2 linked regions of the Aromatoleum petrolei genome follow. The main gene of each other region encodes a partner of the protein of the gene in region 2 in a complex. Links are inferred from orthologs where the notes say so. Each region holds a gene or a part of one and is shown on either strand. Other genes may lie near its edges.

Region 1 (5,819 bases), 3.8 Mb from region 2 along the record:
CTCCTGCGCGGTCAGCGCGGCGATCTCGCGGGCGAGCGCGTTGGCGTGGAGCTTGTTCAGTGTGTCCTCGAACAGTATCTCGACGACGTCTTCGTCAAATTCGGTATCGACCAGTTCTCCGGCCACTCGCGCCAAGGTCTCGGCGTGAGGGGTGTCGCGGAATTGTTCGACCAGTGCCCCCAGCCCCGCGTTCATTGCCAGGTCCCCGGTACTTGACAGGTCGATGATCGCGACGAGCGCCTGGCCTTCGGCGTTGTGGGTCGGAATGAGATCGACCGGCAGTCGTGCAGCCCATGCCGGATGCTGCAGCACAAGGCGCAGCAAGGTGTTTGCTTCCGAGGGCGGGCGTCGGCGCTGGCGGTTCGAGGTCGGCGCAGGAAAGCCCGAGGGGCTGCGTTCGCGCCCGCCATTGAACGCGGCTTCGCGCGTCTGGCGCGCGGCGTTCTGCCGCTTCAGGCCGAACGCCGATTCGACTTCGCCCTGGCTGAATCCGGAGGCATCCGCGATCGCCTTGATGATCTGCAGGCGCAGCATCGGCGCCGCGATGCGTGTGACCAAGGGCTTGGCGTCGTGAACGAGTCGCGCACGGCCTTCGGCGGTATCGAGGGGGCATTCGGCGCGCAGTTCGTTGAGCAGGAAGGCGGTCAGCGGGGTGGCGTCGTTTGCGGCGCGGTTGAACGCCTCTGCACCGTATGCGCGTACGAACGAATCCGGGTCGTGCTCTTGCGGCAGGAACAGGAAGGCGAGCGTGACGTCGTCCCGCAGCGCCTCGAGTGCGGACTCGAGGGCGCGTCGCGCCGCCTTGCGTCCCGCATTATCGCCGTCGAAGCAGAAGACGATGCGCTGCGACTGGCGCAGCAGCGTGTTGATGTGGTGCGGAGTGGTCGCCGTTCCGAGGGTTGCGACAGCGTTGGCGACGCCGAATTGCGCCAGCGCGACGACGTCCATGTAGCCCTCGACGACAATCGAGTAGCCTGCGTCGCGGATCGCCTTCTGCGCCTGCGGGAACCCGTACAGCTCGCGTCCCTTCTCGAACAGTGGTGTTTCGGGGGAGTTGAGGTACTTCGGTTCGCCTGCATCCAAGACGCGTCCACCGAACGCGATGATCCGTCCGCGGCGGTCCTGGATCGGGAACATGATGCGGTTGCGGAAGCGGTCGTAGCGGCGTCCGGCGTCGTTTTCGATGACCAGGCCGGCGTCGAGCAGGGGCTTTGCGTCGTAGTTGGGGAAAGTGGTGCGCAAGGCCTGCCAGTCGTCCGGCGCGAAGCCGATGCCGAAGCGCGCCGCGATCTCACCCGAGACACCTCGTCGCTTCAGGTAGTCGATGGCGGCGGGTGCCGACTTGAGTTGATCGCGATAGAAGCGTGCGGCGGCAGCCATGGCATCGATCAGTCCGTCATGACTCGGCGCTGATTCGGGGCGGAAGCCGGGGCGGTTTTCCTGCGGAACCTGCAAGCCGGCGTAGGAGGCGAGCTCCTTGACTGCTTCCACGAACGACAGTCCGGTGTATTCCATCAGGAAGCCGACGGCGCTGCCGTGCGCGCCGCAGCCGAAGCAGTGGTAGAACTGCTTGCTAGGGCTGACGGAGAACGACGCGGATTTCTCGCCGTGGAAAGGGCAGCAGGCGAAGTAATTCGCGCCACTCTTCTTTAGGGTGAGGTGGCGTTCGACGACGTCGACGATGTCGACGCGCGCGAGCAGGTCCTGAATGAACGACTGCGGAATCATGGTGGCCGCCGCCCGCGTCCGGGCGTCAGGCGCTCAGGCCGAGAGTCTGGCGCGCACCCGGCGCGAGGCTTCCGCCATGTCCGCACGTCCGGCGAGGCGCGCCTTGAGTTGCGGCATTACGCGGCCGAGGTCGGCTATGCCGGTCGCTCCGGCTTCCGCAATGGCAGCCGCGATCTCGGCATCGAGTTCGGTGTCCGACAACTGGACGGGCAGATAGGCCGACAGCACCTCGATCTCGAAGCGCTCGTTGGCAGCGAGGTCGGGGCGGTTGGCGGCGTCGTACTGGCTTGCCGAGTCGCGACGCTGCTTGACGAGCTTTTCGACCGTGGTCAGGATGCCGGCGTCGTCGAGTTCGATCCGGTCGTCGATTTCGCGCTGCTTGATCGCGGCGATGAGCAGGCGCACTGCGGACAGGCGTGCGCTATCCTTGGCGCGCAGGGCGGCCTTCATGTCGTCCTGGATGCGTTGCTTGAGGGACATGGGCAATGCTCCGAATGGAAATGCAAAAGCCACGCCGGGCGCAAGTCGAATGACTTGCGCCCGGCGTGGGTGACCGGCTGCTGGATCCGGAAGGGGATCAGTACAGCTTCGGCGGCAGGGTCTGGCTGCGCAGGCGCTTGTGATTGCGCTTGACGGCGGCGGCCGACTTGCGCTTACGCTCCGCGGTGGGCTTTTCGTAGAACTCGCGGGCGCGCAGCTCGGTCAGCAAACCGGTTTTTTCGATGGTGCGCTTGAAGCGGCGAATGGCGACTTCAAACGGCTCGTTCTCCTTGACGCGGATACCCGGCATTGCGAACTTCCTTGTGTGTCTGGTAGGCGGAAAGCGCGGATTATATCCGTTGAATCAGAACAAGCCAAGTACAAACTTAGCTTTCCGAGAGCCCGCCCGTTAGAATGGCGCCCTGTCCGATCGGCGAGGCTGCTTGCTGCAAATCATGAAAGTTCTGGGAATCGAAAGCTCCTGCGATGAAACGGGCGTGGCGGTGTTCGACGTCGATGCCGGATTGCTCGGGCACTGCGTGCATTCGCAGATCGACCTGCATGCGACCTATGGTGGCGTCGTTCCGGAGCTGGCGTCGCGTGACCATATCCGCCGCCTCCCGGCTCTGGTGCGGCAGGTGCTTGCGGAATCCGGCTGCAGTCTCGCGCAAATTGATGCGATCGCGTACACGGCAGGGCCGGGGTTGGCGGGGGCTTTGCTGGTAGGGGCGGGCTATGCGGAGGCGCTCGGGATGTCGCTGGGCGTGCCGGTGGTACCTGTGCACCACCTGGAGGGGCATCTGTTGTCGCCCCTGCTGTCGGCCGATCCGCCGGAGTTTCCGTTCGTCGCGCTGTTGGTTTCCGGCGGGCATACTCAGCTCATGCAGGTGACCGGGGTGGGGGAGTACGTCCTGCTGGGCGAGTCGCTCGACGATGCGGCGGGTGAAGCGTTCGACAAGACCGCGAAGCTGATCGGCCTCGGCTACCCCGGTGGTCCGCAGCTGGCGACGCTTGCCGAGCGCGGGCGCGCGGGGCGGTTCCGGCTGCCGCGGCCGATGCTCAAGTCGGGCGATCTCGATTTCAGTTTCAGTGGATTGAAGACGGCAGTGCTGAATGTCGTTTCCGGTCCCGAGTGGAAACCCGAAGATGCAGCCGATCTGGCGGTCGACTTTCAGGAAGCCGTGGTCGACGTGCTATGCACGAAGGCGCTCAGGGCGCTTGAGTTGGCCGGGTTGTGGAGGCTGGTGGTGGCCGGTGGCGTCGGCGCCAACCGCAAGCTGCGCCAGCGTCTCGATGCGGCGACGCGACGCAAGGGCTGGAGGGTGTATTACCCTGAGCCGGCGCTGTGTACCGACAATGGCGCGATGATTGCCTTCGCGGGTGCCCGCCGGCTGGCGGCCGGCGAGGTGCCCGGCGAGGACTGTGCCGTTCGGGTGTACCCGCGTTGGCCGTTGGCGGCGCTGCGCGCGCCGGGTGTCATCTGACGCGGATCGGGAGCGATTCAGGCCTTGCGTCCGCCGATGCGGCTTTCGGTGCCGTTGAGCAGTTTGCGGATGTTGGGGCTGTGGCGCCAGATCAGGATCGCCGCGATAAGCGCGAGAATGCCGGTTACCGGCGTGGTGCCCAGCAGGACGTAGCCGGCGACAGGGGTGGCCAGTGCGCCGGACAGGGCTGCGGCGGATGAGTAGCGCGTGGTGAATGCGATCACGACCCAGGTTGCCAGCGCTGCCAGCGCAACCCAGGGGTTGATTCCGAGCAGCACGCCAAGTGCGGTGGCGACGCCCTTGCCGCCGTTGAAGCGCAGGAACACGCTGAAGACGTGACCGAGGAAGGCGGCAAGGCCGGCCAGGGCCGTGTCGGTGGTGTCGAAGCCGAGGCGGGCGGCGCCCCAGACGGCGAGCCACCCCTTGGCGCAGTCGCCCACCAGAGTCAACAATGCGGCGGCCTTGTTGCCGCTACGCAGAACGTTGGTCGCGCCCGGGTTGCCTGAGCCGTACTTGCGCGGGTCGGCGAGGCCGAAAAGGCGGCTGGAGACGATGGCGAAGGGGATTGAGCCGAGCAGGTAGGCGGCCAGCAATAGAGGCAGCAGGGTCATTTTTTCACCTAGAATTGCCGCGATTCTAATCGGGAAGCGACATGGATTTCATTTTCATCGAGGAATTGAGGGTACAGGCCTGGGTCGGCATCTATTCGCGTGAAAAGGCCGCACCGCAGACGCTGGAGCTCAACCTCACGTTCGGGGTTCCGGATTCCGCGGCGGAGCAGGACGACATTGCCGACACCATCGACTATGCGGAGGTGATCGAACGAATCCGCAAGGAGCTCGCCGAGCGTCACTTCAACCTGATAGAAACCCTCGGAGAATTCGTCGTGAAACTCCTGTTCGACGAATTCGGCGCCCCCTGGGTGAAGATACGCATAGCCAAACTGGGGGTCATGAAAGGGGTGCGGCGAGTCGGGGTGTATATCCAGCGTGGCCGGGATGGGGTCTCCCTTCCCCCGGTCACGAGCTGAAATAACAAGCCTTCGTCGGGGCGTCCAATGCGCCCCGGGACTGCTTATTTCGGCGCTACGGCTTCGAGTTCGGCGAGCGGCTTGTTCTGGGCGAGCCAGTCGATCACCCACTGAGGCTTGCGGCCGCGGCCGCTCCAGCCGATTTGCGGATTTGCCGGGTTGCGGTATTTCACTGCGACCGGCGCAGACTTCTTGGCGGCCGCTTTCGTCCGGCGCTTGGCGGGCGCACCTTTTTCTTCCGCAGCGGCGGCGCTGGGGAGCAGGTCGCTCAGCGACAGGCCTTCCTCGGCCGCCATCTTCTGCATTTTCTTCAGGAGGTCGCGGCGGGCGGAATCGCTGCGTCGACGGATCTCCGTTTCGACCTTGGATTGCAGGCGGCGCAATTCGGTCAGCGACATCTTGGCCAGTTCCATGTTTTCTCCGATTTCAATTGTTATTGATCTGATTTCCGATCAGGGCAATCATCCTCGTCCGCGCGGTGCCTAACTGGCGTCAGGGTGATTGGCTGCGCATATTCTGCCAGCAATTCCGGCGAATTAGAATCGGGATGCGAATTGAAATCGAAATCGGCGTCAGGCAAGTGCATTCAAATCGAGGCGCTGACCAGTTCCGGCTGCAATACGCGCATTATCTCGTGGGGGCTGACTCCGACCAGAAAGCCGCGTCGGCCCCCATTGATATAGACGAGCGGCAGGTCGAGAATCGTGCGCTCCATGTATATGGGCATGCGTTTGCGCAAGCCGAACGGGGATGTGCCGCCGACAAGGTAGCCGGAGTGTCGGTTGGCGGTTTCCGGAGCACAGGGTTCCACGCGTTTTCTGCCCGTCTGGCGTGCCAGTTCCTTGGTGGATACCTTGCGGTCGCCATGCATCAGCACGATCAGCGGAGCGGCATTTTCATCTTCCATGACCAGTGTCTTGACCACTGCGTGCTCGGGAACATTGAGCTCGCGCGATGATACTTTCGTGCCTCCGTGGGCCTCGTAATCATAGAGGTGTGCGGAAAAGGCAACGGCGTGCTGCTTGAGGAAACGCGTGGCTGGCGTTTCGGGCGCGTGCGCATCCTGTTTGCTCATGATGGTGCTCCGGATTTCGTAT
Region 2 (5,895 bases):
TCGATGCCGTTGCCGAGAATCCTGCTGGCGAGTTCGTGCGCCGCAGCCGGATCGTGTCCTGCGAACTTGTAGGCGGCAAAGAAAAGGATGACGGGAAGCAGGTCGAAAAGAATCTTCATGCGCGGGGATTATAGCGAGTCGGCGCTGCAAGCGGTTCGCTCTACTCGCTTCCAGCCTCGCTGCCGGCGGCGAGCATTCTCCCGCGTCTGGGTCCTTCGAGCGGCAGGTGGATGACGGCGCGCAGGCCGCCGCCGCTCCGGGCACGCAGTTCGAGACGGCCCTCGTGGGAGGCGACGATGCGTTCGACGATCGCGAGGCCGAGGCCTGCGCCCTTGGTATTCGAGCGGGCCGTCTCGAGGCGGGTGAATGGATGGCGCATGCGGTCCATGTCCGCCTCGGGAATGCCCGGGCCACGGTCGGCAACCTCGATCAGGGCTTCGTCGCCGCGGCTCGAGAGGATGAGGCCGATCGGGCTTTCCTCGCCCGCATAGCGCACGGCATTGTCGATCAGGTTGCGGACCGCGCGCCGAAGCGGCAGGGTGCGCACGGGTGCGGAGAGGCTTGGCGGCGTGTCGAGGTGCACCTTGATGCCGCGCAGCCGATAGGGTTCGGCGATGTCGGCGAGCAGGCCGACGAGGTCTTCAAGCTGGAGGGGCTCCTGCGGCTCGCCGCGGCCGAAATCGAGGAACTGGCCGATGATGCGGTCCATCTCCTCGACGTCGGTGACCATCGCTCGGACATCGGTTTCGGGGGCGCCGGACATCTCGATGCCGAGCCGCAGGCGTGCAAGGGGAGTGCGCAGGTCATGCGAAACACCGGCGAGGATCAGGGCGCGGTCGGCGTCGGTGCGGGCGAGGTCGCCGGCCATCTGGTTGAATGCCCGTGCAACGGTGGCGATCTCCAGCGGCCCGTTCTCGGGCAGGTGCGGCGGGGTGCGCCCGCTGCCGACGACGCGTGCCGAGCGAGCCAGGTTGCGCAGCGGGACGCCGATGCGCGAAACGATCATGTAGGCACCGATCAGCGCGGCGAGGAGCGCGCCGCCGCCCCATACGAGCCATTCCAGGGCGCCGGTCTGCTCCAGCCGTTCCGACGGGAGCATCAGCCAGAAGTCCTGTTCGTCGTCGGGGTCGAGACGGAAACTCACCCAGAAACCGTCCAGCGCCTTCCAGCGCGAGGCGAATCGGGTGTGGGTGCCGAGTTGGCGGCGGACCTCGTCAGTCAGCAGCCGCATGCCGCGGGTGTTGGGCAGTGGCTCGAGCTCGTCGCTTGGTTCGGCCGGGTAAATGCGCATGCCTTCCAGCGCGGCGAGTTCGATCAGCAGTTCGGTGCGCCGCTCGACTTCGGCATTGATGAGCGCCGCGCGCGTGAGGTTCACCACGCTGGCGACCATCTGCGCAAGGCGGCGTGCGCGCGCCGGCTCCTCGAAATGGCTGAAGATCTGCGACCAGGTCGCGAGCGCGAGGGTAAGGAGCAGGGCAATAAGGAAGAAGGTCTGCCACAGGAGCGTGCGCGGCAGGAGCCGCGCGATGCGCGACTCCTGGCCGGGGGCCGCCGAAGCCTCCCCCGCTTCCGACACGGACAGCTCAGGCTTCGTTGGCAGGCTTCGATTCATCCGGCACGAATACGTATCCGAAGCCCCACACAGTCTGGATGTAGCGCGGTTTGGCGGGGTCTTCCTCGACGAGCTTGCGCAGGCGGCTCACCTGCACGTCGATCGCGCGGTCGAAGACCCCGTATTCACGGCCTCGCGCCAGTTCCATGAGCTTGTCGCGGGACAGCGGCTGGCGCGGATGCTGGAGCAGGACCTTGAGCAGGGAGAACTCGCCGGTGGTCAGCGAGATCTCCTCGCCGTCGCGAACGAGCGAACGCACGCCGAGGTTGACCTGCACGTTGCCGAACTTGACGACTTCATCCTCGATCGTCGGCGCTCCGGGCAGCGTCGGCGGTTGCCGGCGCATCACCGCGTGGATGCGGGCGACGAGCTCGCGCGGATTGAACGGCTTGGCGAGGTAGTCGTCGGCGCCCATCTCTAGGCCGATGATGCGGTCGACGTCGTCGCCTTTGGCCGTGAGCATGATGATGGGGATGGCGTTCTGGTCGCCCCGCAGGCGGCGACAGATGGCGAGACCGTCTTCGCCGGGAAGCATCAGGTCCAGCACCATCACGTCGTAATGCTCGCGGTGCAGGGCACGATCCATGGACGCAGCGTCCACGACGGCCTTGACGGTGAAGCCCTGTTCCTGGAGGTAACGCGACAACAGTTCGCGGAGGCGAGCGTCGTCGTCGACCAGCAATACTCGATATCGGATCTTGGTGTTCATGGTGCGAATCCTATCCGGTTACATTTTCGCGTGCCAGCGCCGGACCCGAAGATTGGCGGGTAACGGGTAACGTTTCGTAAGGGCTTGGGAAATACGCAACACGCCCTTACACGTTGGCCTCTAAATCTTCCTCCGAGAGCGCCGTAAATACCAATACAAGGGTATGGTTTCATCGTCCGAAAGTGCAATGCCTACTCCGCCCGCAGCGATCATGGAAAACAGCAGTTCAACTTCCTGTACGGCATGTTCACCCTGTGACCGCGGGTCGCAGGGGCAACAAGCTCGACGTCGGGCGACGGGGATCCTGACTTTCCTGTTCGCCCTTGCGTCGACACTTGCTGCCGGCCCCGGCTTCGCTCGCGAAAGTCCGCCGTCGCACGCGGTCAAGGAAAGCGTAACGTCTCAAGGGCATGCAAGCACACGGGAGAAACGGCGCGCCGAGCTGCGCCGTGCGCTCATGAGCGGCCCTGAAGCCCCACGCCCTGTCGCGCCGGAGCCGCGACGACTGTCTCGCGAGCAGCGCGAGACACTCTACCAGGAGCTGCGGCAGGCGATGCGCGATGCGGATCGCCCGCGCAGCGTGACGGAGCGCTGAGCGGAGCTCGTCCGCGTTTCCGCGGCATGCATACCCGTTGCGGGCGCTGCGCAGATGGGCCGCTGCCGGTAAAATGGGCGGCTTATGAAAATCCTCTCGATCGAGACCTCGTGCGAGCACGCGAGCGTCGCCCTGTTGTTCGACGGCGAGACCGTGGAACGAAGCCTGGAAGGGCATTCGAATCATTCCGAACGCCTGCTGCCCACCCTGAAGATGCTGCTGTCCGAGGCCGGGATTGCGCTGGGTGCGCTCGACGCGGTCGCGTTCGGGGCCGGGCCAGGAGCCTTTACGGGCTTACGCCTCGCGTGCGGGGTGGCGCAGGGACTGGCGATGGGGGCAGATCTCGGGGTCGCGCCGATCTGCAGCCTCGAGGCGCTGGCGTTGCAGGGTTCGGGGGATGACATCTATGTCGCGACCGATGCCCGCATGGGTGAGGTGTACTCGGCGGCCTGTCGGTTCGTCGGCGGACTCCCCGTCATGCTTGCCCCGCCGACGTGCTGCCCGCCCGAAATGCTGGCATTGCCTGCCGGAGGGCGGTGGACCGGAATCGGATCGGCCTTTGCAGTCTATGGCGATCGCATTCCGCGCGAGGTGCTCGATCGGCTGGACCCTTTGCAGGGGGGGGCAGTGCCGCGCGCGTCAGATGTCGCGAGACTGGCGATGCGCATGGTCGAAGGCGGGATACTGGTCGCCGCCGATATCGCCGCGCCACTGTATGTGCGGGACAAGGTTGCGCTGACGACTGCCGAGCGCCTTGCGCGCGGAGGGCGGGCGTGAGCGGGGGATTCGCCTTCGTGCCCATGACGGACGCGGATCTGCCGTGGGTGGTTGAGAACGAGCGCGAACTGCATGCGTTTCCGTGGAGCGAAGGCAATTTCGCGGATTCCCTGCGCGCGGGCTACAACTGCTGGGTGATGTGCAACGACGCAGGCCCGGTTGCCTATGCGGTGATGCTGACGGTGATAGACGAGGCGCACCTCCTGAATATTAGCGTTACTCGGGGGGCACAGCGCAACGGCATTGGCGGGAAGTTGCTCGAACACCTGTTCTCCGTGGCACAGCAGACGGGAGCGACGCAATTCTTCCTTGAGGTGCGCCCGTCCAATACGCCTGCACTTGCTTTGTATGAGGGGCGCGGATTCGTCGCGGTCGGGCGGAGAAAGGGCTATTACCCGGCGCTCGACGGCGGGCGGGAGGAGGCGATCGTGATGAGGCGCGAACTGTGAGGCACGCGCGGCGCGATAGCGTGCTCCGCGAGATGGGCCTCGCTCCCGTGTGGCGATTGCGTGCAGGGCGCGCGGAGGAAAGTAGGGATCAGGGCGCGGACGGGGGGGCGACAGAACCCGTAGAGGCCTTGCCGGAGCCGGCGCCGGTCGCAACCGGTCCGGGTCGCGGCAGCGCGGCCTCGCCCCTGTCCGCGCCGCCCCAGACGGCGGCACTGTTGCCGGCACGTGAGGCGAATCGCGCGCGGGTGGCGCTTCCCCCCCGCGATCCGAAACCGCACCCGACGGCGGCTGCTGCTGTAGCACCATCCAGAGTGCGAAGGGCGGAGGTCGATCCTGCCCGGGCCGGCCGCATCGCGCGGATGGACTGGGACGAGCTGGAAGCCGATATGCGCGCCTGCGGGGCATGCCGCCTGTGCGAGAAGCGCAGGCAGGCGGTCCCCGGAGTGGGCGATCGCGGGGCTGAGTGGATGTTCGTCGGGGAGGGCCCCGGGTCCGAGGAGGATCAGCGCGGCGAGCCCTTCGTCGGTGTCGCGGGAAAGCTGCTCGATGCAATGCTGGCCGCAATCGGCCTCAAACGGGGCGAAAACGTCTATATCGCGAATGCGGTGAAATGCCGGCCGCCGCACAACCGCACGCCGCAGGCCGACGAGATCGCGACCTGCCACCCCTATCTGGCGCGCCAGATCGAGCTGGTGCGCCCGCGCATCCTCATCGCGCTTGGCCGCCCGGCGGCGCTTGCATTGCTGGATGCGGAGATCAGCATCGGCGCGTCGCGTGGCCGGGTGTTTCATCGTGGAGATACGCCCGTGGTCGTGACCTATCATCCCGCATACCTGCTGCGGAACCAGGCCGACAAGACCAAGGCGTGGGAGGATCTTTGCTTTGCGCGCCGCCTGATGCAGGAGCTTGCCGGGCAGGCGTGAGGCGAGCCGGGCGGGCCGCGAGGGCGGCCCGTGCCGGGGTCAGTGCCTGTGGTCTTCGAGCAGCGCGACCGAATCGACTTCGCGCTGGTTGAAGTTGTGGCGCCGCAGCACGAGGTACATCGTCCCGGCTACGAACAGTCCGAACATCACGATCACCGCGGTGATCGACAGCCCCGACATGATCAGCAGGGCGTACAGGCCGGTCATCATCAGGATGGACAGGTTCTCGTTGAAGTTCTGCACGGCGATCGAATGGCCCGCGCCCATGAGGATGTGGCCGCGATGCTGGAGCAGGGCGTTCATCGGCACCACGAAGAAGCCGGCCAGGCAGCCGACGACGACCATCAGGACCATCGCCAGCGTGGGCTGGGTGACGACGACCATGACCATCACCACCAGGCCCATGGCAATGCCCAGGGGGATGACCTGGACGGAGCGGCGCAGGCTGATCAGGCGTGCGGCCAGCACGGAGCCGAGCGCGATGCCGACGGCGACGACGCCCTGCATCATCGACGCCTTGGAAAGGTCGAAGCCGAGATTGTGCTCGGCCCATTTGATCACGATGAACTGCAGCGTGGCGCCAGCGCCCCAGAAGAGGGTGGTGACGGCGAGGGAGATCTGGCCGAGCTTGTCGCGCCACAGCAATTTCATGCAGTGCACGAAATCGTGGACGAGGTAGATCGGGTTGTTCTTGAGCGGCTTGTGGTCGACGCCGGTGTCGGGGATGCGCAGGTTGAACGCGGCTGCGGCAAGGTAGAGCAGTCCGACGATGGCGATGGTCGACTGCAGGGCGTTCCCGCTGACCATGGGCAGGCCGAGACTGGCGATCC

The links.
Region 1: the proteins of tsaB (region 2) and tsaD are in contact, whole or in part, in a solved structure (PDB 4WQ4), measured with the Escherichia coli proteins. The link is inferred for Aromatoleum petrolei from one-to-one orthologs.

What each region holds. Positions count from the first base shown.
Region 1 is NZ_CP059560.1:1,134,544-1,140,362, reverse strand. Bases 1,760-4,677 are described here. They hold tsaD (tRNA (adenosine(37)-N6)-threonylcarbamoyltransferase complex transferase subunit TsaD), read left to right. Parts: upstream 1,760-2,663; coding sequence 2,664-3,692; downstream 3,693-4,677. Other genes in these bases: ToN1_RS05130 (dihydroneopterin aldolase), read left to right, coding at 4,345-4,677; plsY (glycerol-3-phosphate 1-O-acyltransferase PlsY), read right to left, coding at 3,710-4,303; rpsU (30S ribosomal protein S21), read right to left, coding at 2,306-2,518; ToN1_RS05150 (GatB/YqeY domain-containing protein), read right to left, coding at 1,762-2,208. In the rest of the region: dnaG (DNA primase), read right to left, coding at 1-1,728; more of ToN1_RS05130, read left to right, coding at 4,678-4,722; ToN1_RS05125 (H-NS histone family protein), read right to left, coding at 4,767-5,135; ybaK (Cys-tRNA(Pro) deacylase), read right to left, coding at 5,309-5,797.
Region 2 is NZ_CP059560.1:4,884,419-4,890,313, forward strand. Bases 1,853-4,846 are described here. They hold tsaB (tRNA (adenosine(37)-N6)-threonylcarbamoyltransferase complex dimerization subunit type 1 TsaB), read left to right. Parts: upstream 1,853-3,000; coding sequence 3,001-3,693; downstream 3,694-4,846. Other genes in these bases: ompR (osmolarity response regulator transcription factor OmpR), read right to left, coding at 1,853-2,321; rimI (ribosomal protein S18-alanine N-acetyltransferase), read left to right, coding at 3,717-4,142; ToN1_RS22380 (uracil-DNA glycosylase), read left to right, coding at 4,175-4,846. In the rest of the region: ToN1_RS22355 (septation protein A), read right to left, coding at 1-119; ToN1_RS22360 (ATP-binding protein), read right to left, coding at 161-1,612; more of ompR, read right to left, coding at 1,584-1,852; more of ToN1_RS22380, read left to right, coding at 4,847-5,065; lysophospholipid transporter LplT, read right to left, coding at 5,105-5,895. UniProt on the Escherichia coli protein: Required for the formation of a threonylcarbamoyl group on adenosine at position 37 (t(6)A37) in tRNAs that read codons beginning with adenine.